Regions from separate parts of the Streptomyces sp. EDA2-14 genome, predicted to be linked through region 2. Evidence: riboswitches for the same ligand, from Rfam matches in the RefSeq annotation. Region 2 holds a riboswitch; each other region holds the start of a gene.
The links. A riboswitch is a leader RNA that binds a small molecule or an ion and turns the genes downstream of it on or off. The one in region 2 is predicted to bind cyclic di-AMP.

Region 1: another riboswitch for cyclic di-AMP. It lies ahead of ACY34M_RS08725 (C40 family peptidase); the one in region 2 lies ahead of ACY34M_RS12430 (M23 family metallopeptidase).
Region 3: another riboswitch for cyclic di-AMP. It lies ahead of ACY34M_RS18830 (M23 family metallopeptidase); the one in region 2 lies ahead of ACY34M_RS12430 (M23 family metallopeptidase).

The regions. Positions count from the first base shown of each region.
Region 1 is NZ_JBUEGE010000002.1:509,769-519,428, forward strand. It holds gene ACY34M_RS08705 (PP2C family protein-serine/threonine phosphatase) at 1-1,025, opposite strand, end outside; gene ACY34M_RS08710 (ATP-binding protein) at 1,260-3,368, shown strand; gene ACY34M_RS08715 (C40 family peptidase) at 3,409-4,461, opposite strand; gene ACY34M_RS08720 (hypothetical protein) at 4,766-5,119, shown strand; gene ACY34M_RS08725 (C40 family peptidase) at 5,190-6,377, opposite strand; cyclic di-AMP (ydaO/yuaA leader) riboswitch at 6,386-6,537, opposite strand; gene pcrA (DNA helicase PcrA) at 6,724-9,210, shown strand; gene ACY34M_RS08735 (M23 family metallopeptidase) at 9,283-9,660, opposite strand, start outside.
Region 2 is NZ_JBUEGE010000003.1:596,762-606,421, reverse strand. It holds gene ACY34M_RS12440 (M16 family metallopeptidase) at 1-402, shown strand, start outside; gene ACY34M_RS12435 (M16 family metallopeptidase) at 420-1,787, shown strand; cyclic di-AMP (ydaO/yuaA leader) riboswitch at 2,027-2,189, shown strand; gene ACY34M_RS12430 (M23 family metallopeptidase) at 2,203-3,003, shown strand; gene ACY34M_RS12425 (GntR family transcriptional regulator) at 3,232-3,918, shown strand; gene ACY34M_RS12420 (HPr family phosphocarrier protein) at 4,121-4,402, opposite strand; gene ACY34M_RS12415 (bifunctional acetate--CoA ligase family protein/GNAT family N-acetyltransferase) at 4,591-7,431, shown strand; gene ACY34M_RS12410 (DUF5998 family protein) at 7,502-8,101, shown strand; gene ACY34M_RS12405 (alkaline phosphatase family protein) at 8,098-9,285, shown strand; gene ACY34M_RS12400 (thymidine kinase) at 9,354-9,660, shown strand, end outside.
Region 3 is NZ_JBUEGE010000006.1:225,794-235,453, reverse strand. It holds gene dxs (1-deoxy-D-xylulose-5-phosphate synthase) at 1-180, shown strand, start outside; gene ACY34M_RS18850 (aspartate aminotransferase family protein) at 177-1,562, shown strand; gene ACY34M_RS18845 (helix-turn-helix domain-containing protein) at 1,638-2,291, shown strand; gene ACY34M_RS18840 (DUF6126 family protein) at 2,284-2,442, shown strand; gene ACY34M_RS18835 (tyrosine-protein phosphatase) at 2,468-3,265, opposite strand; cyclic di-AMP (ydaO/yuaA leader) riboswitch at 3,650-3,820, shown strand; gene ACY34M_RS18830 (M23 family metallopeptidase) at 3,823-4,599, shown strand; gene ACY34M_RS18825 (SGNH/GDSL hydrolase family protein) at 4,773-5,600, shown strand; gene ACY34M_RS18820 (TetR/AcrR family transcriptional regulator) at 5,643-6,272, opposite strand; gene ACY34M_RS18815 (APC family permease) at 6,489-8,057, shown strand; gene ACY34M_RS18810 (VOC family protein) at 8,065-8,520, opposite strand; gene ACY34M_RS18805 (acetate--CoA ligase family protein) at 8,573-9,660, opposite strand, start outside.

The sequences.
Region 1 (9,660 bases), on a different contig from region 2:
TCGACCGGCGGGCCGCCCGTGTGCGTGGTCACCATGTCGTACAGGGTGTCCAGGGCGTCGGAGCAGGAGGGCGCGGCCAGTGCGGCGCCGACCCGGTCCAGCAGCGGGAAGTCGGTGCCGTGCGCGTCGCGGGCCTCGCTCAGGCCGTCGGTGTAGAACAGCAGCCGGTCCTCGGGCTGAAGGTAGGCGCGGTGCGGCCGGGGCTGCGGGTGCAGTCCCAAGGGCGTGGCGGGCTCCGGGGGTTCGAGCAGCCTGGTCCGCCTGCCGACGCGAACCGGCGCCGGATGGCCGCAGTTGACGATACGGACCTCGCCGGGGGAGAACTCCGCGAGCACGGCGGTGACGAAGTCCTCGGGCCCCAGGGTCGGGCAGAGCCGGGCGTCCATGGCCCGGGCCAGATCGGCGAGGCCGGGGGTGAGATAGGCCAGGTCGCGGAAGGCCCGGATGGTCGCCACGGTGGTGCCGAGGGCGGTCAGGTTGTGGCCGCGCACGTCCCCGATGAGCAGCCGTGTCCCGTACGGGGTGGAGACGATGTCGTACAGGTCGCCACCGACGGAGGCCCCCGCCACGGGGGAGTGGTGCCGGGTGCAGACGTCGACACCGCCGAGCTGCGCGGCCACCGGGCGCAGGATCGCCTTCTGCGACAGGCGGGCCACGTCGGTGGCGTGGGCCAGCGCGTCGGCGGTGGCCGTGCGCAGGGCCGCACCGCGCACGGCGAGCACACTGCCCACCGCCAGGATCAGCACATCCACCGCGAACGCCGGATCCCTCAGGGGGCTGTGCGCGGCGCTCGCCGCGACGGCGAGCAGCAGCGACCAGACGGCGGCCGCCGCCGTGCGCCGCGCGTTCACTTGGAGGCAGGCCAGCAGGGGCCCGATCAGCAGGGCGGCCGCTCCCGGTGACGTACTGTTGCCGACCGCGTCGAGCGCGGCGACGAGCGTGCTCGCCGCCAGCGCCGGGAGCAGTCGGCCCTGCCCGGCCCGGGGGAGCGCCCGCTCCCTCCGCGACCACCTGCGGACAGCCATGGGTCCGTGCCTCCCCTGCGCTGCGACGACGGAAAGCAACCATGCCCGAGCACCTATGCGGCCTGGGCAGTCCGATCGAATCCGTTCGGTAGATGTCCGGGAGGGGCCGGGTGCTACGGCCATGTGAGCGCCCTTCTGGAAGAACCGGGCAGCTGCTGGCATCGCGGGGTCGACACGGCACCGGCGCGGCAGACTCACGCACACGCGGTGGAGCACCCGGATGGGGGGAGTGCCATGGGACGGACCCCGCAGGGCTGGAGTTCCGGACAGGGCGGAAGCGCGGGCAACCTGCTGCCCGAGACGACGAGCTTCGTCGGCCGGGAGAGCGAACTGGTCGCTCTGGCACAGCTGGTGGCGGAGGAGCGGCTGGTGACCCTGACCGGGGTGGGCGGTGTGGGGAAGACCCGCCTGGCCCGCCGCGCGAGCGCCGAGGCCCGGGCCGCGTTCCCGGACGGCGTGTGGCTCGTCGAGCTGTCCCCGCTCGCGGAGGAGACCTCGATCCCGCTCGCCGTGTACGAGGCACTCGGCCTCGCCGACCAGACCCACCGGCCCGCCGTCGAGGTGGTGGCCGACTGGCTGGCCGACAAGCGGCTCCTGCTGATCCTGGACTGCTGCGAGCATCTGGCGTCCGCGAGCGCGGAGTTGGCCTGCACGCTGCTGGCCGCGGCCCCCGGCGTGCACATCCTGGCCACCAGCCGCTGCCCCCTCAAGGCGCCGCGCGAGCACACGCTGACGGTGTCGCCGCTGCCCGTCACCGCGGCGCACCCGGACGACGGGGCGGCGCCCGCCGACGCGGCGGTGCTGTTCATGGAGCGCGCGGCCCCGGTCGCGCGCCAGGCGATCAGCGCGGCCGGGGACGGCGCGGTGGTCGCCGAGATCTGCGCGTGCCTCGAAGGCATTCCGCTCGCGATCGAACTGGCCGCGGCCCGGTTGCAGGAGATGTCCCTGCACGAGCTCGGCGGGCGGCTGAACGCCCGCTTCGAGACGCTCACCACCGACCGCTCCCCGAGCGGCGCGGACGAACCCCGGCACCAGACGCTGCGCACGGCGATCGGCTGGAGCCACGAACTCTGCACCCAGCAGGAGCGGCTCGCCTGGGCCCGACTCTCGGTGTTCGCCGACGGGTTCGAGCAGGAGGCGGCCGAATGGGTCTGCTGCGGCGGCCCGTTGACCAGTTACCGCGTGGCGGGTCTGCTGCACTCGCTGACGGACAAGTCGGTGCTGCAGCGCACCGAGACGCCCCGCGGACCGCGCTTCGCGATGCTGGACACGATCCGCGAGTTCGGCCAGGAGTGGCTGGCCGCGCTCGGCGAGGAGTCGCGCCTGTCGGAGCGGCACGGGCGCTACTACCGCTGGCTGGCCCGCGCCGGCCGCAACGAGTGGCTGAGCCCCCGGCAGCTCGCGTGGTACGAGCGCTCCGTCGCCGAACACGCCAATCTGCGCAAGGCGCTGGAGCGCTGCGTCACGGAGAAGGACCCGCGCCCGGCCCTGGAGATGGCGGGGGACCTGTGGTTCTTCTGGTTCTGCTGCGGCTTCCAGCGCGAGGGCCGCCACTACCTGGAACTGGCCCTGGCCAAGGAACCGGCCCCGCCTGCGGGGCCCGAGCGGTTCTGGGCGCTGTGGGCCCTGGGGACCGTCGCCGTCGTGCAGGGCGACCAGCCGGTGGCCACGGAGGCGGGCGCCACGTGTGCGGCCATGCTGGACGCGCTGGACGGCAGGGCGGCGCCGGCCGCCGTGCGCTACCTCCAGGGGACCCGGCTGGCGCTCGCGGGCCGCCCGGGCCAGGCCGTTCCGCTCTTCGGCGGGATGGACGACCTGCCCCCGCACGGCAGGTCCCTCACCGTCCGGCTTGTGACCGCCGCAGCGCTGGCCTTCTCCCATCTCCACCTGGGCGAGTTCACCCGGGCCGCGTACCTTGCCGCCGCTCTGCTCGACGAGTGCGAGGGCCGCGGCGAGCTGTGGCTGCGCGGGATCGCCCACTATCTGCTGGCCGGCGCAGCGCAGGGCACGGGCGACCCGGCCGCCGTGGTCCGGCACGCCCGCGAAGCGCTCAGCATCAGGCGCCGGTTGAACGAGCCGCTGGGGAACGCTCTGGCCCTCGACACGCTGGCCTCGGTGCTGACCGACGCCGAGCAGGCGGCCCGGCTGCTCGGCATAGCCGACGCCCTGTGGCGCTCCATCGGCGGGCAGCGTCTGGCGCATCCGGTGCTCGTCGCGGCCCGTGCGGAGCGCGAGCGGCAACTGCGCGCGAGCCTCGGCGACGCGGAGTACGAGGCCGCCCACCGCAAGGGCCTGGAGACCGGCACCGACGAGGGCATCGACTACGCGCTGCGCCTGGAGTGAGCGCCGTCGGACGGAGCGGACGGAGCGGACCGGGTACCGCTCACGCCACCCGCGTGGCGCCCGCGAACGGCATCTCGTCGATCGGCGCCACCCGCACCGGCGCGCTCGGGTTCGGGGCGTGGATCATCTTGCCGCCCCCGATGTAGAGGCCCACGTGGCTGATCGAGGAGTAGAAGAAGACCAGGTCACCGGGTTGCAGCTGGGACTTCGGGATCCGCTGCCCCGCGTCGATCTGGCTGTACGTCGTGCGGGGGATCGAGACACCGGCCGCCTTGTACGCGGCCTGCGTGAGGCCCGAGCAGTCGAAGGCGGAGGGCCCGGTGGCGCCCCATACGTAGGGGCTGCCCAGTGCGCCGTAGGCGAAGGAGATGGCGGCCTTGGCGCGGCCGTTGGGCGCCTGGGCGAGGTCGCCGCGCGGGGCCGAGCGGGAGGCGTGGCCGTCGCTCGCCGTGTCGAGGCTGCGCTCGTCGGGGGTGAGGCGGTCGAGGAGGCGGCGGGCCTCCGCGAGTTTTCGTTTCACCTCCTTCTTGTTGCGCTCCAGCTCCGCCTTCTTGGCGCGGAATTCGGCGAGCGTGTCCTTGGCGTCGGCGCGCAGCTGGTCGATCTCGCGGAGCTCGCCCCGTACGCGGGTGACCGCGGCGGCCTGCCGGGAGCCGATCCGCTCGGTGAGCGCCGCCTTGTCGAGGTACGCGTCGGGCGTGGAGGAGAGGAGCAGCTGGACCGACGGGTCCACGCCTCCCGTGCGGTACTGGGACGCGGCCACCGAACCCAGCTTCTCGCGCTCGGAGTTGAGGGCGTCGGTGCGCCGGGACGCCTCGTCCTGGAGGGCGTCCACCTTCTTCTGCGCCCCGTCCGCCTTCTCCTTCGCCCCGTTGTACTTCTGGGTGGCGACCTCCGCCTCCCGGTACAGCTTGTCGACCTGCGCCCTCACCCGGGCGGGGCTCGCCTCGGGATCCGCGTGCGCCGTCCCGCCGGCGAGGGCGGTGGCGGAGGCCGCGGAGGCGAGCGCGAGGGTGGCCGCGGTGCGGGCTGTGCCGCCGCTGAACGAACGCGGTCGGGGCTTGCGGTGCGCTGCCGGCACGTGGTCCTCCATCGTCGCGGCCGTCCGGGTCGTACGGCCCCTGGCGTGCGTCCGGCGGCGGCCCGCACAGGGGAAGCGGGACGCCGCCGGACCTTTCTCGGCGGTGGTGTCCGACTGCCGTCCCTGGCCGGGACGGCGGTGGGGAGCCGGTCACCTGAGCAAGGACGCTAAACCTCGGCGTAACGGGTTGGTGACGGAATGTTCGTAACTGGCCTGTTTGTTACGGGGGGCGATGGAGAGTGACTGAAAGAGGGGCAACAAGGGCGCAAAGGGGTGCCCGTCGTGGTTCGGGGGCGTCCCGTTAGGCTCCGGAATCATGGACGTACTCATCCACCTCTTCGTCGGCCTGCACATCATCGGCATCGCCTCGCTGCTCGGCGGCTTCCTCACGCAGATGTCGGCGATGAAGGACGGCACGGCCCGCTTCAACAAGGCGATGCTGCACGGTGCCCTGACCATGCTGGTGACCGGCGTCGCCCTGGTGGGGCTCAACCAGGCGGACGGCTCCACCGTGAACAACATCAAGATCGGTGTGAAGCTCGCGCTCCTGATCGTGATCCTCGGGATCGTCTACGTGAAGCGGGACGAGGAGAAGGCGGAGAAGGGTCTCTTCATCACGGTCGGCGCGCTGACCGTGGTCAACATCTTCATCGCGGTGCTCTGGACCTGAGCGACCGCGACCGTACGCACGCAAGAGGGCCCGGCAGGAGCGACCTGCCGGGCCCTTTCGTGTACGTACGTCAGGCCGGCCGCACCACGCTGTGGATCGACGACGTGCCGTCGTAGTAGATCGACTCCTCGCGCACGACCGCGCCCGGCTTCGGCGCGTGAACCATCATGCCGTCGCCGAGGTAGAGGCCCACGTGGCTGATGTCGTCGTAGAAGAACACCAGGTCACCGGGTTGGATGTCGGAGAGCGGCACCGTCTTGCCGATCTCGACCTGGTCCCAGGTCGTCCGGGGCAGCGAGATCCCCGCGGACTTCCACGCCGCCTGCGTCAGGCCCGAGCAGTCGTACGAGTCCGGGCCCGTGGCGCCCCACACGTACGGCTTGCCCTCCTGCGCCTTGGCGAAGGCGAGGGCCTGCGCGGCCTTCGCCGCGTACGAGGCGTCCGAGGAACCGGAGGAGGAGCCGGACGACGAACCGGAGGAGGAACCGGACGCCTGCTCCTGCTGGCGCGCCTTCTCGGCCGCCCGCTCCTTCGCCGCCTCCGCCGCCTTCTGCTTGGCGGCCAGCTCGGCGGCCTTCTTGCGGGCCGCCTCCTCCTTCGCCTTCTGGATCGCGGCGAGCCGCGCCTTCTCCTCGGCGGTCAGCTTGGACAGCAGCTTGCGCGCGTCGGAGAGCTTCGTCTGCACGGTCTCCTTCGTCGACCTCAGCTCGGTCTGCGACGCGGTGAGGTCCTTGAGGCTCGACTGCGCCTCGTTGCGCTTCTCCGCCGTCTCGCGCGCCTGCGCCTGATAGTCGTCGACCGACTTCTTCTGCTCGTCGGTCAGCCGGCTCATCAGCTGGCGCTGCGAGAAGTAGTCCTCCGGATTGTCCGCGAGGAACATCGTCGCGGTGTCGCTGACCGCGCCCGAGCGGTACTGCTCGGCGGCGTACCTGCCGAGCTTCTGGCGGGCCGTGTTCATGTCCTCGGTGCGCTGCGCGACATCGTCGAGGAGCTTGTCGACCTGCTGCTTCTTGGAGTCCGTCTGTTCCTTGGCCCCGTTGTACTTCTGGGTGGCGACCTCGGCCTGGCGGTACAGGGTGTCGACCTTCTTCTGGACCTCTTCGAGGCTCGGCTTCGCCGGCTGCGCGGGCGCGGCCTGAGCCGACTGCGAGAGCAGCGCCACGGAGGTGAGGGCGGCGGTGGTGATCCCGACCGCGGGGGTCGTACGAAGGCCGCCGGTCATCCGGGACCGACTGCGGGACTTGCGGTGCGACGCCAAGGCAGGCGACTCCTTCCGTCGTCCGCCTACCGAGTTAGCTGTCGGGTTCGGGCGTGGTGCGCGGAAGGCTGCCCTACGGTCGGCTGACCGATTCACCCCAAGGTCGGTTGGGTCCCCGGTTCCCTGCCTCGCGGCGTACGGGACTCGGCGGGGGCTTCCCGTTCGCCGCGACATTCGCGGGCGGGGGGACGGGCTGCCCGGCTGCACCGTAGCCAACTCGTGTGGCTGCTGTGAAGGTTGATGTTCGAAATGCCCGATACATTTTCGTGATCTGCCCTCTGGCGGGAACTTGGAGTTCCGAAGGCAGCCACGGGTTGTCAGTGGGGCGGCCTAGACTCGTAGAGCGATGAGCAGCCTCTTTGACGACAGCTTCCTGACCGGCCTCCAGAAGAACGGTGCGGAGGAGCCCCCGCCGCCGCCCCCGGACCCCGAGTACGACGACGGGGCCCCGGAGCCGATGCCGGACGACTTGTTCGGCGGGCAGCTCGGCGCGCCCGTGGGCCGGGACGCGCACTACCGGGACGGCGCCCCGCGCCCGGTCCTCAACGCGGCCTCCCTCCTCGAGGGGCTGAACGAGAACCAGCAGGCGGCCGTCGTGCACGGCGGCACCCCGCTGCTCATCGTCGCGGGCGCCGGATCCGGCAAGACCCGCGTCCTCACGCACCGCATCGCGTACCTGCTCGCCGAGCGCGGTGTGCACCCCGGCCAGATCCTCGCGATCACGTTCACGAACAAGGCCGCGGGCGAGATGAAGGAGCGCGTCGAGGACCTCGTGGGCCCGCGGGCGGGCGCGATGTGGGTGTCCACGTTCCACAGCGCCTGCGTCCGGATACTGCGCCGCGAGTCGAAGAAGCTCGGCTTCACGTCCTCCTTCTCGATCTACGACGCCGCCGACAGCAAGCGCCTGATGGCCCTCGTCTGCCGCGACCTCGACCTGGACCCGAAGAAGTTCCCGCCGAAGTCCTTCACCGCCAAGATCAGCAACCTCAAGAACGAGCTGATCGACGAGGAGGACTTCGCGGCGACCGCGGCCGACGGCTTCGAGAAGACCCTCGCCCAGGCCTACGCGATGTACCAGGCGCGCCTGCGCGAGGCGAACGCGCTGGACTTCGACGACCTGATCATGATGACGGTGAACATGCTGCGGGCGTTCCCGGACATCGCCGAGCACTACCGCCGCCGCTTCCGCCACGTCCTCGTCGACGAGTACCAGGACACGAACCACGCGCAGTACGCGCTCGTGCGCGAGCTGGTCGGCCCCACCGAGGGCGAGGGCGCCGACCCGGCCGAGCTGTGCGTCGTGGGTGACGCGGACCAGTCGATCTACGCGTTCCGCGGCGCCACGATCCGCAACATCCTCGACTTCGAGGACGACTACTCCAACGCGAAGACGATCCTGCTGGAGCAGAACTACCGCTCCACGCAGACGATCCTGAGCGCGGCCAACGCGGTCATCGAGCGCAACGAGTCGCGCCGCCCCAAGAACCTGTGGACCAACGAGGGCCCCGGCGCCCAGATCACCGGCTACGTCGCGGACACCGAGCACGACGAGGCCCAGTTCATCGCCGACGAGATCGACCGGCTCACCGACGCGGGCGACGCGCTGGCGGGCGACGTCGCGGTCTTCTACCGGACCAACGCGCAGTCCCGTGTCTTCGAAGAGATCTTCATCCGCACCGGACTGCCCTACAAGGTCGTCGGCGGCGTCCGCTTCTACGAGCGCAAGGAGGTCAGGGACGTCCTGGCCTACCTGCGCGTGCTCTCCAACCCCGAGGACTCGGTGCCGCTGCGCCGCATCCTCAATGTCCCCAAGCGCGGCATCGGCGACCGCGCCGAGGCGATGATCGACGCCCTCTCCCAGCGAGAGAAGATCTCCTTCCCGCAGGCGCTGCGCCGCGTCGACGAGGCGTACGGGATGGCGGCCCGCTCGGCGAACGCCGTGAAGCGGTTCAACACGCTGATGGAGGACCTGCACACGATCGTGGAGTCCGGCGCGGGCCCGGCCACGGTCCTGGAGGCCGTCCTGGAGCGCACCGGATACCTCGCCGAACTGCAGGCCTCCACCGACCCGCAGGACGAGACCCGCATCGAGAACCTTCAGGAACTCGCCGCGGTGGCCCTGGAGTTCGAGCAGGAGTCCGCTTCGGGAGAGGGGGGCGACTCCGAGACGGGCGGCGGAGGCCTCTCCGACTTCCTGGAGCGCGTCGCCCTCGTTGCCGACTCCGACCAGATCCCGGACGACGAGGAGAACAGCGACGGGGTCATCACCCTGATGACCCTGCACACGGCCAAGGGCCTGGAGTTCCCGGTCGTCTTCCTGACCGGCCTGGAGGACGGCGTCTTCCCGCACATGCGCTCCCTCGGCCAGACCAAGGAGCTGGAGGAGGAGCGGCGCCTCGCGTACGTGGGCATCACCCGCGCCCGCCAGCGCCTCTACCTGACGCGCGCCTCCATGCGCAGCGCCTGGGGCCAGCCCTCGTACAACCCGCCCTCCCGCTTCCTTGAGGAGATCCCGGCCACCCACCTGGACTGGAAGCGCACCGGTCCTTCGACGCCGGCGGCCTCGACCAAGAGCATCGGTGGCGGCATCGCGGCGTCCCTGTCGTCCTCGCGCTCCCGCACGGGCTCGACGCCGGCCTTCGCCACGCGCCGCGCGGGCGACAAGCCGGTGGTGGCCCTCGGCGTCGGCGACCGCGTCACGCACGACCAGTTCGGTCTCGGCACGGTCGTGGGCGTGTCGGGCTCGGGCGACAAGGCGGAGGCCACGATCGACTTCGGCGACCCGAAGCCGAAGCGTCTGCTGCTGCGGTACGCGCCGGTCGAGAAGCTGTAGCCGTTCTGCGGAGGCTGTGGCCGCTCCACGGTTCCACGGGTTCCACGGGGGTGGAGCGGCTCAGCCGGGGTCTCAGTTGGGATTGAGGCCGTGGCTGCGCAGCCAGGGCAGCGGGTCGATCGCCGCGCCGCCGCCCGGCCGCACCTCGAAGTGCAGGTGCGGGCCGGTCGAGTTGCCGGAGTTGCCGGACCGCGCGATCACGTCACCGGCCTTCACCGGACCGCTCATCACGGTGTGCGAGGACAGGTGGCAGTACCAGGTCTCCGTGCCGTCCTTGGCGGTGACTATGGCCATGTTCCCGTACGCGCTGTTCCACTGCGTCTTCACGGTGCCGTCCGTCGCGGCCATCACCGGGGTCCCGTACGAGACGGGGAAGTCGATGCCGGAGTGCTGGGACATCCAGTTGACGCCGGCCTGCCCGAAGAAGGCGCTCAGCCCGTGCTGCTTCAC
Region 2 (9,660 bases):
GCCGGAGCGCCCTCCCTGGGCTGGCTGGACGTGAAGACCTCCGGGGACGTCGAGGTGCCGGTCATCGAGGCCGCCGTGGACGAGGAGCTCGCCCGGTTCGCCGAGGAGGGCCCGAGCCCCGAGGAGATGGAGCGCGCGCAGGCCCAGCTGGAGCGCGAGTGGCTGGACCGCTTGGGCACGGTCGCGGGGCGCGCCGACGAGCTGTGCCGCTACGCCGTCCTGTTCGGCGACCCGCAGCTCGCCCTGACCGCCGTGGGGCGCGTCCTGGACGTGACCGCCGAGGAGGTCCAGGAGGTCGCCAAGGCCCGCCTGCGCCCCGACAACCGCGCGGTCCTCGTGTACGAGCCGACCGCCCCCGCCGACACCGAGACCGCCGAGATCACCGAGGAGGCGGGCCAGTGACCGAGCAGCTCGCGAGCATGGAGTTCCACCCCCGCCCGCAGGCCGGCGAGCCCAAGCCCTGGGCGTTCCCGGCCCCGGAGCGCGGCGCGCTCCCCAACGGCCTGACGGTGCTGCGCTGCCACCGGCCCGGTCAGCAGGTCGTCGCCGTGGAGGTGCACCTGGACGCGCCGCTGGACGCCGAACCCAAGGGCCTCGACGGCGTCTCCACGATCATGGCGCGGGCCTTCAACGAGGGCACCGACAAGCACTCCGCCGAGGAGTTCGCCGCCGAACTGGAGCGCTGCGGCGCCACGATGGACGCGCACGCCGACCACCCCGGTGTCCGCGCCTCCCTCGAAGTACCGGCCTCCCGCCTCGCCAAGGGCCTCGCCCTCCTGGCCGACGCCCTGCGCGCCCCGGCCTTCGACGACAGCGAGATCGAGCGCCTGGTGCGCAACCGCCTGGACGAGATCCCGCACGAGAGCGCCAACCCGGCCCGGCGCGCCGCCAAGGAGCTCTCCAAGCAGCTCTTCCCGGCCGACGCGCGCGTGTCGCGCCCGCGCCAGGGCACCGAGGAGACCGTCTCGGCCATCGACGCGGCGGCCGTGCGTGCCTTCTACGACCGGCACGTGCGCCCCGCCACCGCCACGGCCGTCGTCGTGGGCGACCTGACGGGCATCGACCTGGACGCCCTCCTCGCCGACACGCTCGGCGCCTGGACCGGCGGAACCGCCGAGCCGCGCCCCGTGCCGCCCGTCGTCGCCGACGACACCGGCCGCGTGGTCATCGTGGACCGTCCGGGCGCCGTGCAGACGCAGCTGCTCATCGGTCGGATCGGACCGGACAAGCACGACCGCGTGTGGGCCGCGCAGGTCCTCGGCACGTACTGCCTGGGCGGCACCCTGACGTCGCGTCTGGACCGCGTCCTGCGCGAGGAGAAGGGCTACACCTATGGTGTGCGCTCCTTCGCCCAGGTGCTTCGCTCCGCGCCCGACGGCAGCGGCGCGGCGATGCTCGCCATCAGCGGCTCGGTCGACACGCCGAACACCGGGCCGGCGCTCGACGACCTGTGGAAGGTCCTGCGCACGCTGGCGGCCGAGGGGCTCACGGACGCCGAGCGGGACACCGCCGTGCAGAACCTGGTGGGCGTGGCCCCGCTGAAGTTCGAGACCGCCGCGGCCGTCGCGAGCACCCTCGCCGACCAGGTGGAGCAGCACCTGCCGGACGACTTCCAGGCGCAGGTCTACCGGCAGCTCGCCGCCACGGGCACCGTGGAGGCCACTGCCGCCGTCGTGAGCGCGTTCCCCGCGGACCGTCTGGTGACGATCCTGGTGGGCGACGCCGCGCAGATCGAGGAGCCGGTCAAGGCCCTCGGGATCGGCGAGGTCACGGTGGTCGCGGGCTGAGTCCGTCACCCGCGGCACGTACGAAGCCCCGGCGCCGGTAGCGGCTGCCGGGGCTTCGTGGCGTCGGTCACGATCATCTTCAATCACTACACGCTCGCAAATGTCCGAATTGGCATAGAGGTTGCCTGTCCGCCCTGTGGCGTGCACTACAAAACACGGGTTCTGTTTGTCGATCCCAAGACGCCCCGCTTAGCGTTCCCTCCGGCTGTCCGCCAGACGTACGTCGCGCCCGCGACACCGGACAGTCATCGCCGAGTCCCCATGGTGCGAGCCAGGGGAGCCGGGGACCCACCGAAGTCCCTGGGGTGAATCGGGCGCTCTTCCCGCGAGGGGAGGGGGCCCGTAGGAGACCTTCCTGCTCCGAACCCGTCAGCTAACCCGGTAGGCGAGAAGGAAGGAAAGGACCAGCCACTTCATGGGGTTCACCCGTGCCACCGGGAAGCACCGCCGTCCCAGCCGCCTGACGCGTACCACCGCTCAGGTCGCGGGCGTCGCCGCCATCACCACGACGGGCGTGGTGGGCGGTCTCGCCGCCCCCGCCCTCGCCGCCGACACCGCGGTCGCCCCGCACGACGGCCTCACGCAGGCCGTGGCCATCGGCGACTCCCTCGCGGAGCAGATCGACGCGCAGGCCTCCGCGCAGCAGAAGGCCGCCGCCAAGGCGAAGGCCGAGGCCGAGGCCAAGAAGAAGGCCGAGGAGGCCAAGCGCAAGGCCGAGGCGGAGGCCAAGAAGCGGGCCGCCGAGAAGGCCAAGAAGGAGCGCGAGGCCAAGGAGCGCGCCGCCCGTGAGGCCGAGCGCAAGCGCCTGAACAGCTTCGTGTCGCCGATATCCGGCTCGTACGTCTCCACCGCCTACCAGTCCAGCAGCGGCCTGTGGTCCTCCGGCAGCCACACCGGCATCGACTTCCACGCCTCCAGCGGCACCTCGGTGCACGCGGTCGGCAGGGGCACCGTCGTCGAGGCCGGCTGGGGCGGCGCGTACGGCAACAACGTCGTGATCAAGATGAACGACGGTACGTACACCCAGTACGGTCACATGTCGTCGATCGGCGTCTCCGTCGGCCAGGACGTCACCCCCGGCCAGCAGATCGGCCTCTCCGGCGCCACCGGCAACGTCACGGGCCCGCACCTCCACTTCGAGGCCCGCACCAGCCCGGACTACGGCTCGGACATCGACCCCGTCGCGTACCTGCGCCAGCACGGTGTGAACGTCTGACCCACCCGGCACACGCACACGCGTCGAAAGCCCCGGCTCACCCGAGCCGGGGCTTTCGCGTGCGCGGGTCTGCGTTGTCCAAAAAATAACCCCGGATTCCGCTCCCGCGTCGGAAATTCGGGGTCGGTGGAATAGAGTCATTGGACAAGTGCTCCGGCCGCGTGTCATTCGCGCTTGCACGGGCGTCAATCGACCGCTTTTCGCGGGGATCAAGGCGGAGGTCGACTCATGCGCATTCCCGCGCACTCGGTATGCACGGCGATCCGTGACGACATCGTCGCCGGGGTCTACGAGCGCGGCGGCAGGCTCACCGAGGAGCTGCTCGCGCGTCGCTACGGGGTCTCGCGCGTGCCCGTCCGCGAGGCGCTGCGCACCCTGGAGGCGGAGGGCTTCGTCGTCACGCGCAGGCACGCGGGCGCGTGCGTGGCCGAACCCACCGAGCGGGAGGCGGCCGACCTCCTGGAGATCCGCATGCTGCTCGAACCCATGGGCGCCGCCCGCGCCGCGCAGCGCCGCACCGAAGCCCATCTCAAGGTCCTGCGCGGCCTGGTCAGGCTGGGTCAGGAGCGCTCCAGGCGGGGGCAGAACGAGGACCTTCGCTCCCTGGGCGGCTGGTTCCACGAGACGCTCGCCCAGGCCTCCGCAAGCCCCGGTCTGATCGCCCTGCTCACCCAGCTCCGGCACAAGATCGCCTGGATGTACACCGTGGAGAGCCCGGCCCAGCCCGCCGAGTCCTGGGCCGAGCACGGAGCCATCGTCGACGCCGTGGCGCGCGGCGACGCGGAGCGCGCCCGCGCCCTGGCCGCGCTGCACACGGAGCGCGCGACGGCCGCGCATCGGCTGCGCGTCCCCCGCGCGGGCGAGCGTGTGAGGACTTCGCAACATGCAGTCAACACGGTGGGGCACCAGGTTTAACAACGGCGCCGTATACAAAGAAGTGCGCTATTCATGGAGCGGCTTGAAGTCGAGCTGTTCGGGCGATTCGAGAACCCTGAATTTGGTGCGAATCAATTTCTGCTGCCCGATTCTTTGGAATTCGCATCGCGTGAGCGGAACTAAAAAGCCGCACGCCCCGAAAGGGGGCGCGCGGCTTTTCAGTACTGCTTTTGTCTTTGTGTCAGACGGTCTCGGGGAGCTCCTCGAGACCCTCGGCGACCAGCTTCGCCAGACGGTCGAGCGCGGCGTCCGCGCCCTCGGCGTCGGAGGCCAGCACGATCTCCTCGCCACCCTGGGCGCCGAGGCCCAGCACGGCCAGCATGGAGGCGGCGTTGACGGGGTTGCCGTCGGCCTTGGCGATCGTCACGGGAACGCCGGCCGCCGTGGCCGCGCGGACGAAGATGGAGGCGGGGCGGGCGTGGAGGCCCTCGGCCCAGCCGACGTTGACGCGGCGCTCAGCCATGTGATGCTGCCCTTCAGGTGTCTCACGGTTGTCTAGACCAGTGTTCCATACCGGGAGGCGTGCGTAACGCGGACCCGGGTCCTCGTCGGCACGGCCCTTCGGTCCTCCATAGGGTGCCTTCCGTCCGCGCGGGCCGCGACCCGTACGACCGGCCGACGGTTGTCGGTGCCCGGCCCTACTCTTGCGACATGGAGATCCCGTCGGACCGGCATGCGTATCCCGCCCACTGGGAGGCCGACGTAGTGCTGCGCGACGGCGGCACCGCGCGGATCAGGCCCATCACCACGGCGGACGCCGAGCACCTGACCAGCTTCTACGAGCAGGTCTCGGACGAGTCGAAGTACTACCGCTTCTTCGCGCCCTACCCCCGCCTGTCCGCCAAGGACGTGCACCGCTTCACCCATCACGACTACGTGGACCGGGTCGGCCTCGCGGCGACGGTGGGCGGCGAGTTCATCGCCACGGTGCGCTACGACAGGATCAACGCGCACGGGATGCCCGCCACCGCGCCCGCCGACGAGGCGGAGGTCGCCTTCCTCGTGCAGGACGCCCACCAGGGGCGCGGGGTCGCCTCCACCCTCCTGGAGCACATCGCGGCCGTCGCCCGTGAGCGCGGCATCCGCCGGTTCGCCGCCGAGGTGCTGCCCGCCAACACCAAGATGATCAAGGTGTTCCGGGATGCCGGATACACGCAGAAGCGCAGCTTCGAGGACGGCGTCGTCCGCCTGGAGTTCGACATCGAGCCCACGGAGGCCTCGCTCGCGGTGCAGCACGCGCGCGAGCAGCGCGCCGAGGCCCGCTCGGTGCAGCGTCTGCTCGCCCCCGGCTCCGTCGCCGTGATCGGAGTGGGGCGTGCGGCCGGAGGAGTGGGCCGCAGCGTTCTGGACAACCTGAAGGACGCCGGCTTCACCGGACGCCTGTACGCGGTGAACCAGGCGTTCGGGGACGACGTCACGGAGATCGACGGCGTACCCGCCCACCGCTCCGTGCGCGACATCGACCCGGCGGCCCCGGTCGACCTGGCCGTCGTCGCCGTGCCCGCCCCCGACGTCCCCGAAGTCGTCGCCGAATGCGGCGAGCGCGGCGTGCAGGGCCTCGTCGTGGTCTCCGCCGGCTACGCCGAGAGCGGCGACGAGGGCCGTGAGCGCCAGCGCGCCCTGGTCCGCCAGGCCCGCAGCTACGGAATGCGCATCGTGGGGCCGAACGCCTTCGGGATCGTCAACACCTCTCCGGAGGTACGGCTCAACGCCTCGCTCGCCCCCGAGATGCCGCGCCCCGGCCGCATCGGCCTGTTCGCCCAGTCCGGCGCCATCGGCATCGCGCTCCTGTCCCGACTGCACCGCAGGGGCGGCGGCGTCACCGGGGCCAGTGGGGTCTCCACGTTCGTCTCCGCGGGCAACCGCGCGGACGTCTCCGGGAACGACGTCCTTCAGTACTGGTACGACGACGCCGACACCGATGTCGCCCTCATGTACCTCGAATCGATCGGCAACCCCCGCAAGTTCACCCGCCTCGCCCGCCGCACCGCCGCCGCCAAGCCCCTCGTGGTCGTGCAGGGCGCCCGGCACAGCGGCATCGCCCCCACCGGGCACGCGGTCCGCGCCACCCGTCTCCCGTACGCCACCGTGTCCGCGCTGCTGCGCCAGGCGGGTGTCATCCGGGTCGACACGATCACCGAACTCGTGGACACCGGACTTCTGCTGGCCCGCCAGCCGCTGCCCGAGGGGCCGCGCGTCGCCATCCTGGGCAACTCGGAGTCGCTCGGCCTCCTCACCTACGACGTGTGCCTCTCCGAAGGGCTGCGCCCCAAGCCGCCGCTGGACCTGACGACGGCCGCCTCCGCCGCCGACTTCCGGGCCGCGCTGGAGCAGGCCCTGGCCGACGAGAAGACCGACGCCGTCGTGGTCACCGCGATACCGGCCGTGGGGGAGGGCCCCTCGGAGGACGCGGAACTCGCGGCCGCCCTGAGCGCGGCCGCCGCCACCGGCCCCACGAAGCCGGTGCTCGTCGTGCACGTCGAGCTCGGTGGCCTCGCGGAAGCGCTCTCCGCCGCGACCAGCACGGGGCCCAACGCGCCGGGCACCCCGCAGCAGCGCTCCGCCCCCACGACGCCCGACGCCCCCGAAGGCACCCCGGCCCCGCAGGACGCCGCCCCGCGCCTCATCCCTGCCTACCCGGCCGCCGAGCGTGCCGTCCGCGCGCTCTCCCAGGTCGCCAAGTACGCCCAGTGGCGGCGCGACGCGGCCGAGCCCGGCAAGGTGCCCGAGTACGACGCCGTCGACGAGCAGGGGGCCGCCGAGCTGATCGCGGAACTGCTCGCGAAGGACAGCACGCCGAAGGGCGCCGACCTCGCCCCGGAGGACGCCCGCGCGCTCCTCGCCCGCTACGGCATCGACGTACGCCCCACGCTGCCCGCGCCGGGGCCGGACGAGGCCGTGGAGGCGGCCCGCTCGCTCGGCTACCCGGTGGCCCTGAAGACGACGGCCCCGCACCTGCGGCACCGCGCCGACCTCGGCGGCGTACGCCTCGACCTGTCCGGTGAGGGAGAGCTGCGGCGCGCCTACGAGGACCTGACCCAGCGCCTGGGCAAGCCCGCCGAACTGCGGCCGGTCGTGCAGTCGATGGCGCCGCGCGGAGTCGACACCGTGGTGCGGGCCGTCATCGACCCGGCCGCGGGCGCCGTGCTCTCCTTCGGGCTCGCCGGAGCCGCCTCCGAACTGCTGGGCGACACGGCGCACCGTCTGATCCCGGTGACCGACAAGGACGCGCAGGCGGTCGTGCGGTCGATCAAGACGTCCCCGATCCTGTTCGGCTGGCGCGGCGCGGCCCCCGTGGACACGCCCGCGCTGGAGGAGTTGTTGCAGCGCGTGTCGCGCCTGGTCGACGACCACCCCGAGGTCGTCGCGGTCGCCCTCGAACCCGTCGTCGTGGCGGAGCGCGGCCTCACCGTCCTCGGCGCCTCCGTCCGGCTCGCGCCCCCGCCCGCCCGCACCGACCTCGGCCCGCGCACCCTGCCCGCCGCCTACTGAACCACCTCGTCACATGCCCCCACGGAGGGTTGTCCACAGGGGCAACGGCAGTCTCTTTTCGGGCCTTAGGATGGACCCCATGGCCAAGACCAGTACGACGACCCAAGGGCTCCGCACGGCGATCGAGCGCAGCGGCTACTACCCGGCTCTCGTGGCCGAGGCCGTGGAGGCCGCGGTCGGCGGCGAGCCGATCTCGTCGTATCTGGTGCACCAGGAGACCACGTTCGATGCGAACGAGGTTCGCCGTCATGTCACCGTCCTGGTCCTGACCGACAGCCGCTTCATCGTCAGCCACACCGACGAGCAGGCAGCCGACAGCACGTCCCCGACGTCGTACGCGACGACGTCCACGGAGTCCGTGCAGATCGGCCGGATCTCGTCGGTCGTGCTCAGCCGCGTCGTCGCCAACCCGGAGAAGTACGTTCCGGGGTCGCTGCCCCGCGAAGTCGTGCTCACCATCGGGTGGGGCGCCGTGTCCCGCATCGACCTGGAGCCCGCGACCTGCGGCGATCCGAACTGCGAGGCGGACCACGGATACACGGGCAACACGACGGCGGACGACCTGAGCCTGCGCGTCAGCGAGGCCGGGGACGGTCCGGAGACCGTGCGCCAGGCCCTGACCTTCTCCCAGTCCCTCTCCGAGGCCATCGCGGACGCGGGACGCCGATGACGCAAGCCGCCTGGGACGACGTAGAGCCGCTGCCCGTCCACACCGCTCCCGTCCCGGCGTACGGCACCGGATCCCTCGCCGACCTGCTGCCCACGATCGGCGCCCATCTGGGCGTGCCCGGCTGCACCGCCGGGATCCCGGAGCTTCAGCCGGTCGACCGCGCCTGCGTGTTCCTGATCGACGGCCTGGGCTGGGAGCAGCTGAAGGCGCACCCGGACGAGGCCCCGTTCCTCGCCTCCCTCATACCGTCCTCGCGCGGCGGCACCGGCAGCCCGATCACCGCGGGCTACCCGGCGACCACCGCGACCTCCCTCGCCTCCGTGGGCACGGGACTGCCGCCCGGCGCGCACGGCCTGCCCGGTTACACGGTGCGCAACCCGGCGACCGCCGAGCTGATGAACCAGCTCCGCTGGAACCCGTGGACGAAGCCGGAGGTCTGGCAGCCGTACCCGACGATCTTCCAGCGCGCCCACGAGGCGGGCATCCACACGGCGCAGGTCTCCGCTCCCCACTTCGAGACGACACCCCTCACCAAGATCGCTCTCAGCGGCGGCACGTTCCACGGCCGTCTCTCCGGCGAGGACCGCATGGACCTGGCCGCCGAGCAACTGGCCGCGGGGGACCGGTCGTTGGTCTACACGTACTACAGCGAGGTCGACGGCAAGGGGCACCGCTTCGGCGTCGACTCCGATCCCTGGCGCGGACAGCTCATGTACGTCGACCGCCTCGCGCAGCGCCTCGCCGAGCAACTGCCGCCGCGCAGCGCCCTGTATGTCACCGCCGACCACGGCATGGTCGACATCCCGTTCGACGAGCAGTCCCGTATCGACTTCGACGAGGACTGGGAGCTGGGCGCGGGCGTCGCCCTGCTCGGCGGCGAGGGCCGCGCCCGCCACGTGTACGCGGTGCCGGGAGCGGCGGGCGACGTTCTGGCGGTGTGGCGCGATGTGCTCGGTGAGCAGTTCTGGATCGCGTCGCGCGACGAGGCGGTCGCGGCCGGCTGGTTCGGTCCACAGGTTGATCAACGTGTGTACGACCGCCTCGGCGACGTGATCGCCGCGGCCCGTGACGACGTGCTCATCATCGCGTCGCAGAGCGAGCCGAAGGAATCCCTGATGGTTGGCAACCACGGCTCGATGACCCCGGCGGAGCAGCACGTACCGCTGCTGGAAGTGCGGTCCTGACCCCTCCCGCCGCTCGCGCCGCCTCGGCGGCCACCCCCTCACGCAACGCGAAAGGTGCTCAACCTCCCATGCCCGAGCTGGTGTTCTTCTCCGGAACCATGGACTGTGGGAAGTCGACCCTCGCTCTGCAGATCGAGCACAACCGCTCGGCGCGTGGCCTCCAGGGCCTCATCTTCACCCGCGACGACCGGGCGGGGGAGGGCAAGCTCTCCTCGCGCCTCGGCCTGGTCACGGACGCCGTGGAGGTCGCGGACGACCTGGATGTGTACGCGTACGTGGTCGATCACCTCTCGCACGGCGGGAAGGTGGACTACGTGATCGCGGACGAGGCGCAGTTCCTCGCCCCCGTACAGATTGATCAACTCGCCCGCGTCG
Region 3 (9,660 bases), on a different contig from region 2:
GTACGGCGCTTCGGCATCCCCGAGCAGTTCCTGGCGCATGCCAAGCGGGGCGAGGTGCTCGCCGACATCGGCCTGACGCCCGTGGAGATCGCGGGGCGGATCGCGGCGAGCCTCGGCTTCAAGGCGGCGCGGTCCGAAGAAGCGGGCCCCGTCGAGTCCGGCAAGGAGATCAACGCATGAGCAAGGAGTTCGACCTCGGCACGCTGCTCGCCGAGCGCGGCGCCGAACGGTACGAGCTGCACGCCAAGTACCTCAACCACCAGCTGCCGAAGATGCTGCACACCATCGGCTTCGACAAGGTCTACGAGCGGGCCGAGGGCGCGCACTTCTGGGACGCGGACGGAAACGACTACCTGGACATGCTCGCCGGATTCGGCGTCATGGGCCTCGGCCGGCACCACCCCGTCGTCCGCAAGGCGCTGCACGACGTGCTCGACGCCTCGCTCGCCGACCTGACCCGCTTCGACTGCCAGCCGCTGCCGGGCCTGCTCGCCGAGAAGCTGGTGGCGCACAGCCCGCACCTGGACCGGGTGTTCTTCGGCAACAGCGGCACGGAGGCCGTCGAGACGGCCCTGAAGTTCGCCCGGTACGCGACCGGCAGGCCGCGGATCCTGTACTGCGCGCACGCCTTCCACGGACTGACCACCGGCTCCCTCTCGGTCAACGGCGAGGACGGCTTCCGCGACGGCTTCGCCCCGCTGCTGCCCGACACCCCCGTCCCGCTCGGCGATCTCGACGCGCTGGCAAGGGAGTTGAAGAAGGGGGACGTCGCCGGGCTCATCGTCGAACCGATCCAGGGCAAGGGCGTGCACGAGGCGCCGCCCGGCTACCTGCGGGCCGCGCAGGAGCTGCTCCGCAAGCACAAGGCGCTGCTGATCGCCGACGAGGTGCAGACCGGCCTCGGCCGCACCGGCGACTTCTACGCCTACCAGCACGAGGACGGCGTCGAACCCGACCTGGTGTGCGTCGCCAAGGCGCTCTCCGGCGGGTACGTGCCGGTCGGCGCGACGCTCGGCAAGGACTGGATCTTCAAGAAGGTCTACTCGTCGATGGACCGGGTCCTCGTCCACTCGGCGAGCTTCGGCGCCAACGCGCAGGCGATGGCGGCCGGCCTCGCGGTCCTGTCGGTCATGGAGGAGGAAGAGACCGTCGCGGGCGCGCGGGCCATGGGCGAGTTGCTGAAGTCCCGGCTCACCGAACTCATCGACCGCTACGAGCTGTTGAGCGACGTGCGCGGGCGCGGCCTGATGATCGGCATCGAGTTCGGGCGGCCCACGTCGCTGAAGCTGCGCAGCCGCTGGACCATGCTGCAGGCCGCGCGCAAGGGCCTGTTCGCGCAGATGGTCGTGGTGCCGCTGCTCCAGAAGCACCGGATCCTCACCCAGGTCTCCGGCGACCACCTCGAAGTCATCAAGCTGATCCCGCCACTCGTGGTGGACGAGGCCGACGTCGAGCGGTTCGTCGCGGCGTTCACCGCGGTCATGGACGACGCGCACAGCGGGGGAGGACTGATGTGGGACTTCGGCAAGACACTGATCAAGCAGGCGGTGGCGAACCGCTGACCTTCACCGATCGGGTCTTTTGCCTCTGAGGCAATAAATTTGCCGCTCGGGCAGGGCTCTGGCTCAATCGACGGTATGAGCCCTGCCGTCCCACCGGACGAGGCGGACGGTGCGGTGGTCCCGGAATCCCCGGAACTGCCCGCCGTCGCGCCCCAGCTCCGCGAACTGCGCCGCCGCGCCGCCCTCACCCTGGAGGCCGCCGCCGCATCCGCCGGTCTGTCCCCGGCGCACCTCTCCCGCCTGGAGACCGGACAGCGCCAGCCCTCGCTGCCGATGCTGCTCTCCCTCGCCCGCATCTACGGTACGACGGTCTCCGAGCTGCTCGGCGAGGCCCCCGCCGACCGGGACGCGGTCGTCCGCGGCGGCACCCTGGAGCCCACCGAGGCCGGCGGCTGGACGTACCAGCAGGCCGGCTCGCACGGCCGGGGCATGCAGGCGCTGCGGGTCCACGCGCCGTACGGCTCGCAGGGCGACGTCGTGCGCGTGCACCCCGGCGAGGAGTGGCTGTACGTGCTGTCGGGGCGGCTCCGGCTGCGGCTCGGGGACACGTCCTACCGGCTCGATCCGGGGGACAGCTCGCACTTCGACTCGCTCACCCCGCACCGGATCGCCGCCGTCGACCAGGGCGGCGTCGACTTCCTCTTCGTCCACACCCTGCTGCAGAGCCCGACGGCCGCGCTGTGCCTCGGCCCGGCATCGGGACCGGTAAAGGAGAACCGCCATGGGTGACACCACCGGGCCGACCGCGCGCCCCGACCGCCGCGACATCGAGGACAAGCTGCCGCGCGGCATCCTGGTGCGGGTCCTCGTGTACGTCTTCGCGGGGCACGCTCTGGCCGCGTTCATCTATCTGCTGTTCACGCTGGGCGGCAGCCGCTGACGCGGCTGCCCGGCGGGAGCGGCGCTCAGTCCAGCAGGCGCTCGCGCAGCCGCTCGCGCGTCGCGGACGTCACCTTCAGGCCCTCTTCGAGGTAGCGGTCCGTGCTGCCCCACTGCTCCTCGATGGTCTCCAGGCCCGCGTTCAGGTACTCGACGCGGGCGTCGAAGAGCGGGCTGAGCAGCTCCATGACCTCGTCGGAGTAGGCGTCCTTCGACGCGGCGGTGCGGTGCACCTTGTAGCGGCGGTGCTTCTCGTTCGACTTGAGGTAGTCCGCCTCGATGGCGTCGCGCTCCACGCCCACCGCGAGCAGCGTCACCGCGATCGACAGGCCCGCCCGGTCCTTGCCCGCCGCGCAGTGCATCAGTGCGGGCAGGCTGTCCTCGGCGAGCGAGTGCAGGATGCGGCTGTGCTCGCCGGTGCGCTCCTTGATCATGGTCCGGTAGGACTCGACGAGCCGCTCCGCCGCGCGTCCCTCCGACAGGATCGTGCGCAGCTGCTGGATGTCGCCGTCGCGGACCATGGCCCAGAACTCGGCGCCGTCGGCCGGGTCGTTGAGCGGCAGGTTCAGATTGCGCACGCCGGGGAGGTCGACGTCCGGGCCCTCCAGCTTCCGGTCGGCCGCGTTGCGGAAGTCGAAGACCGTGTGCAGGCCGAGGGAGGACAGGAAGGTCGCGTCCTCGGCCGTGGCGTGGGCGAGGTGGCCGCTGCGGAAGAGCACGCCCTGGCGCACGCGTCGGCCGTCCACGGTGGGCAGGCCGCCCACGTCGCGGAAGTTGCGCACTCCGGTCAGCTCGGGCTCGGTGGACGGTGCGTGCTGCGTCACAGGGGCTCCTCCCAATCGGTGCACCGGCGTTGAGTCGCCGGCGGGCGCGCTCCTGACGATACGACATCGGTTCCAGAGGCAACCATCTGTCCGATTCGCCCGGATATGTAGCAACTGTGCCCGGATCGGAGGGGCTTGTGGGCGTGTGCGTGACCGGCCTCATGTTCGTGACGCTGCGTGGCAGTCGGCCCGGATTGCCTCCCCAGTAATTCCCGAAGGTATGGCGTTGGTAAAGCGGAGAATGTCGACGCAGGGTGACACAGGGAAGCCCCGGAAACCCAAGGAATTGCGACCGCAAGTGAATTCGGCAGTTGTCGTCGACATTGCGGTTCGCCTACGGTCACCAATCACTCCGGTCGGAACGCCTAGTCCTGCCGCCGCCCGGATTCCCTTTCGACAACCCGTCACGGCAGGAGCGGGGGACCCACACGCACGACGCCGTGGAGGGATTTCCCGAAGCGGCTAGGGGTGAAGCCGAGTCCGCACCGCGGGCGAGGCCGGGCATCTCCAGCCCGAACCCGACAGCTCACCTCGTAGGCGACGGAGAGGAAACACCCATGCCCGCCAAGGGAAAGCACCGTCTTTCGACCTCCCGCCGCATCGCCCGCGTCGCCGCCGTCGCCACCGCGGGCGGGGCCGCGATCGCGCTCCCGCTCATGGGGGCCGGCAGTGCCTCGGCCGCGACCTCCGGCGCCACCGCCGACACCACCACGTACACCGTGAAGTCCGGTGACACGCTCTCGAAGATCGCCAAGGCGCAGGACGTCGACGGCGGCTGGAAGAAGCTGTACGAGGACAACAAGGGCGTCGTCGGCTCCGACGCGGACCGCATCGAGATCGGCATGAAGCTCACCCTCGGCGGCGAGGCTCAGGCCGACTCCGAGGGCAAGGCCACCGCCACGCAGGCCGAGGCCAAGACCACCGCCTCCGGCGACTACGTGGCGCCGGTCGACGGCGCCCAGGGTCACGGCTACGGCAACTCCGGCTCCATGTGGTCCAGCGGCAGCCACACCGGCGCCGACTTCTCGGTCTCCACCGGAACCTCCGTGAAGTCGATCGCCGACGGCACCGTCGTGTCGACCGGCTCCGGTGGCGCGTACGGCAACGAGGTCGTCGTCAAGCACGCCGACGGCCACTTCTCCCAGTACGGCCACCTGTCCTCGATCGGCGTCTCCCAGGGCCAGACCGTGACGGCCGGCCAGGAGATCGCCAAGTCCGGCGCGACCGGCAACGTGACCGGACCGCACCTGCACTTCGAGGTCCGCACGACCGCGGACTACGGCTCGGACATCGACCCGATCGCCTACCTGAGCGAGCACGGCGTCACCGCCTGAGACCTGTCGTAGCGGCTCGTCGGCCCGCTCCGTTCGGCGCCCGGAGGGAATTCCCTCCGGGCGCCGAATCGCGTGCGCGCACTTATTCCCCGGATCGCGAGTGGGGTATCTCACCACGCGTCAACCCCTACCTACGATGGCGTAGGTCACTTTTCGCGAGCGAAAATACGTGGGTGGCACACGAATCGAGAGCACTCACGGAATCACTCAACGGCACGATCCGGTCCTACGCGGCCGTCGGCGACAGCTTCACCGAGGGCGTCGGCGACCCCGGCCCCGACGGGAACTTCGCGGGCTGGGCCGACCGGCTCGCCGTCCTCCTGGACGACCGCGTGCCCGAGGACACCTTCCAGTACGCGAACCTGGCCGTGCGGGGCAAGCTCCTCGACCAGATCGTCGCCGACCAGGTGCCCAAGGCGGTCGAGCTCGCCCCCGACCTCGTGACCCTGGTCGCCGGCGGCAACGACATCATCCGCCCCGGCACCGACCCGGACGACGTGGCCGAGCGCTTCGAGAAGGCCGTCGCCACCCTCGCCGACTCGGCCGGGACCGTGATGCTGGCCACCGGCTTCGACACCCGTGACGTGGCGGTGCTCAAGCACCTGCGCGGCAAGATCGCCACCTACAACATGCACGTGCGGGCCATCGCCGACCGGTACGGCTGCGCGATGCTCGACCTGTGGTCCCTGAAGTCCATCCAGGACCGCCGGGCCTGGGACGAGGACCGCCTGCACCTCTCGCCCGAGGGGCACACGCGGGTGGCGCTGCGCGCAGGGCAGGCGCTCGGCATCGAGGTGCCGGCCGACCCCGAGCAGGCGTGGCCGATGCTGCCGCCGCGCGGCACGTTCGAGGTGCGGCGCGACGACATCCACTGGGCCCGCGAGTTCCTGGTGCCCTGGATCGGGCGCCGGCTGCGCGGCGAGTCCTCCGGCGACCGCGTGCAGGCCAAGGGCTTCGTCGACCCGCACACCGTCAAGGCGCACCTGCAGTCCGCGTCCTGACGCCTTTCCTCGCGGCGGTACGGCGGCGCTGACGGTCTCCCGTCAGCGCCCCGCCCCCGTCAACTCCGCCCGATCCAGGCCCAGTTCGCGGGCGAGTGCCTCGTCCACCCACTCCTGCATGCGGGTGCGCGACACCGTGCCCCGCTCGCCCTCGTACGCCGTCATCTGCACGGCGAGCCCGTCCAGCAGCGCCGTCAGCCGCAGCGCCGCCCCCATCGGGTCCGGGCAGCCGAACTCGCCGGCCGCCACGCCCTCGGCGATCACCTCCGCGAGCGCCGCCTTCCACTGCCGGTCGAGGTCCCGCGTGACCTCCCGCAGCGCGGGCTCGCGCAGCGCCGCGGCCCAGCCCTCGATCCACAGCCGCCAGCCCTTGGCCTGCCCCGTCGGCGCGTACCAGCGCACCGCGGCGCGCAGCCGCTTCAGGGCCGTCGTGCGGCGGCCGAGCAGCTTGCGCAGATGCGCCAGGTCGCCCTCGGCCGCGTGCGCGAACGCGGCCGCGACGAGCTTCTCCTTCGTCGAGAAGTGGTACAGCACCAGCGCGTTGCTCACGCCGAGCGCCGATGCCACGTCGGCGATGCGCACGGCGGCGACCCCGCGCACCTCGATCTGCTCGATGGCGGCTCGCAGCAGCTCTTCGCGCCGCTCGGGCACGCTCAACCGGACTCTGGTCACGCCGCAAGCCTAGTTGTTCCCGTGGCCCGATTCGTTCCGGCGCACACCTCTTGACGGCTTCCCGTCGCACGGGTCACAGTCGCGTCACGTTCCACTACTGACTGTCTATTCAGTCAATAAGTAGGTCGGCAGGGGGTAAGCGCGGCCCCAGCAGGCCTCGCGGTCGATGTCAGTGCTGTCTCTGTTGTTTTCGTGCCGTCCTCGCCAGGAGCAATCGTGACCCAAGCGCCATCCCTCTCGCCGACCCCGCCCACCGGGGACGAGCCCGACCTCTCCGAAGGGTGGGGCGAGCAGCGCTCACGGCTGCGCAAGGATCTGCGCCGGCTGGACGTGCTGTTCTTCCTCATCTGCACGCTCGTCGGCCTGGACACCATCGGCTCCGTCGCGGCCCAGGGCCCGCAGGGACTGACCTGGATGGTCATCCTGGCCGTCGTCTTCTTCCTCCCCTACGGACTGCTCGTCGCCGAACTCGGCTCCGCCTTTCCCGTCCAGGGCGGCCCCTACGTGTGGACGCGCCTCGCCTTCGGGCGGCTCGTCGCGGGCGTCAACCAGCTCCTGTACTGGATCTCCAACCCGGTCTGGGTCGGCGGAAGCCTGTGCATCATCGCGCTGACCACCTGGGAGGAGTTCTTCACGCCGCTGCCGGGCGTGTGGAAGTACGTCGCCGGATTCGTCTTCATCTGGGGCGGTGCGCTCGCCGTCGTACAGTCCGTGCGCATCGGCAAGTGGGTGCCCATCGCGGGCGCCGTCGCGCGCGTCGTGCTGCTCGGCTTCTTCCTCGTCTCCGTCGTCGTCTACGCCGCCGAACACGGCGTGCACGCCCTTCCGGCGGGCGAGTTCACGCCCACCTACGCGGGCTTCGTGGCCCTCGTCCCGGTGCTCATCTTCAACTACGTGGGCTTCGAACTGCCCAGCTCCGCCGCCGAGGAGATGAAGAACCCGCGCCGCGACATCCCGCTGTCGATCCTGCGCTCCGGCCTCGCCGCCGTGCTCCTGTACGGAGGCCCCATCCTCGGCATCCTGTTCGTCCTGCCCAGCCAGGAGATCGGCAGCCTGGGCGGCTTCATCGACGCCTGCAAGGCCGTCTTCACCGTCTACGGCGGCTCCATCGCGGCCGACGGCACGGTGACGCTCACCGGGCTCGGCTCCGTGTTCGGTGGAGTCGCCGCCGCGGGCCTCATCATCGGCCTGCTCACCTCTGGTGTGACCTGGGCGATGGGCGCCCACCGCGCGCAGGCCGTGGCGTGCGCGGACGGCGCGGGCCCGGCCTGGCTGGGCCGCATCTCCGAGAAGCACGGCACTCCGGTGCGGGTGAACATCCTGTCCGCGGTGCTCGGTTCGATCCTGTTCGTCGTCGCCCTCAACCTCACCGGCGGCGACGGCGAGAAGTACTTCGCGGCGGGCCTCGGCCTGACCATCAGCACGACGTTCATCTCCTACGTCATCACGTTCCCCAGCCTCGCGGTGCTGCGCCGCAAGTACCCCGACCAGGAACGCCCTTACGCCGTGCCGGGCGGCCGGGTGGGCGCCTGGATCGTGACGGCGCTCGCCACCGGCTTCGTGGCGTTCACCGTGGTCGTGCTGATCTGGCCCGGGTTCGGGGTGGGCTGGTTCGGCACGGCGGGCGACCCGGCGGACTCCTTGCCCGAGTCCTTCGCGGGCCAGCGCCTGCCGTACACGCTCAGCCAGGCGCTGCCGCTGCTGCTGTTCGTCGTGATCGGCTTGGTGTTCTACGCGTGCGGGGCGCCCGCGCGGCGGCGGGCGCGTGCCGGCGGGACCGGGTAGGCCGTCCTCACACCACGTCGAACTCATTGCCCTCAGGATCCCGCATGGCGGCGGCGTAGAACCCCGTGCCGGGCTCGTCCTTGATCCGCAGCACGGTGGCACCGGCCCCGACCAGCCGGTCCACCGTGGCCTTGACCCGCTGTGTGCGGACGTCCAGCGGGACGTCGCGGCCGCCGCCGACCTTCAGGTCGAAGTGCCAGCGGTTCTTGGCGGCCTTCGGCTCGGGAACCTGCTGGAACCACACCCGCGGTCCACGCCCCGCGGGATCGACGATCGACTCCGGTATGTCCCCGGCGCCGGCGGGCAACTCCTCCTCGGGAACCCCCATCGCCGCCCAGTGGGCACGCCATGTGGAGTGGCCCTCCGGCGGAGGCTCGGGCACGTAGCCCAGCGCCTCCGACCAGAAGGCCACCATGCTCTGCGGATCGGCACAGTCGATCGTCAACTGCAGGCTCATCTCCATGCCCGGAGCATGGCAGGCAGGTCTGACAGTCGACCCGCTCGCGCACCCGGCCTTACGAGGACCGGACCGCGTGCGCGTCCAGCGCGATCGCGCCGCCGGGGTGCACCAACAGCGGATTGACCTCCAGATCGGACAGTTCCGGGTGGTCCGCCGCGGCCTGCGCCACCGCGCACACCGCGGCGACCGCCGCTTCCAGATGGACGGCCGGTGCGCCGCGCCACCCGGTCAGGAGCGGTGCGTGCCGCAGCCCGAGCAGTAGGGCACGCGCGCGTGCCGGGGTGAGCGGTGCCAGGGCCAGTGCCGTGTCGGCGTGCAACTCGGCGGTGACACCGCCGGCCCCGACCATGACGACCGGCCCGAACGCCGCGTCCCTCCGCACACCGACGATGAGTTCGCGCGCGTACGGAGGCGTGGCCATCGCCTCGACCGCATACCGCTCGGCCCCCGTTGCCTCCCGCATCCGCGCGAAGGCGGTCCGCAGGGCGGCCTCGTCCGCGATGTGCAGCGCCACGCCACCGGCCTCGGTCTTGTGGGCGAGCCCCATCGCCTTGAGCACCAGGGGATAGCCCGTGCGGTGGGCCGCCTCCACGGCCGCGTCCGCGTCCGCCACGAACTCGGCGGTGGGGAACGCGACTCCGTAGGACGCGAGAAGCTCCCGCACCCGCTCGTAGCCGCCGTCCTCGACCTCGTACGCCGCCGGGGGACCGCCCCGCCCCTGCGGCAGGCACGGCGCGGCGGCGGCAAGGCGCACGGCGCCCGCGACGGCCGACGCCGCGTGCTCGACCCGCTCATGGACCGGGACGCCGCGCTCCCTGAGGACGGCGAGGGCCGGGGTGTCGCGGGCCATCGTGTGCACGACCAGGGCCCGGCCCGCTGCGCCCGCGGCATCGGCCAGCGCATGCGCGATCTCGCACTCGCGCCCCGCCTGGGCGGGGTTCGCGCTCGCGTAGTCGCCGAAGTAGCCGGTGAGCACGACCGTGTCCGCGTCGCCGCTGTCCAGCAGGGTGGCCGCCACACGCGCGTAGGCGGCCAGGTCCCGCTCGCCCGCCCCGGCCAGGTCGACCGGGTTGGCCCGGCCCGCGCCGGACGGCAGGTGCGTGGTGAGCGCCTCGACGGTGGCCGGGGAGAGCGGGGGCACGT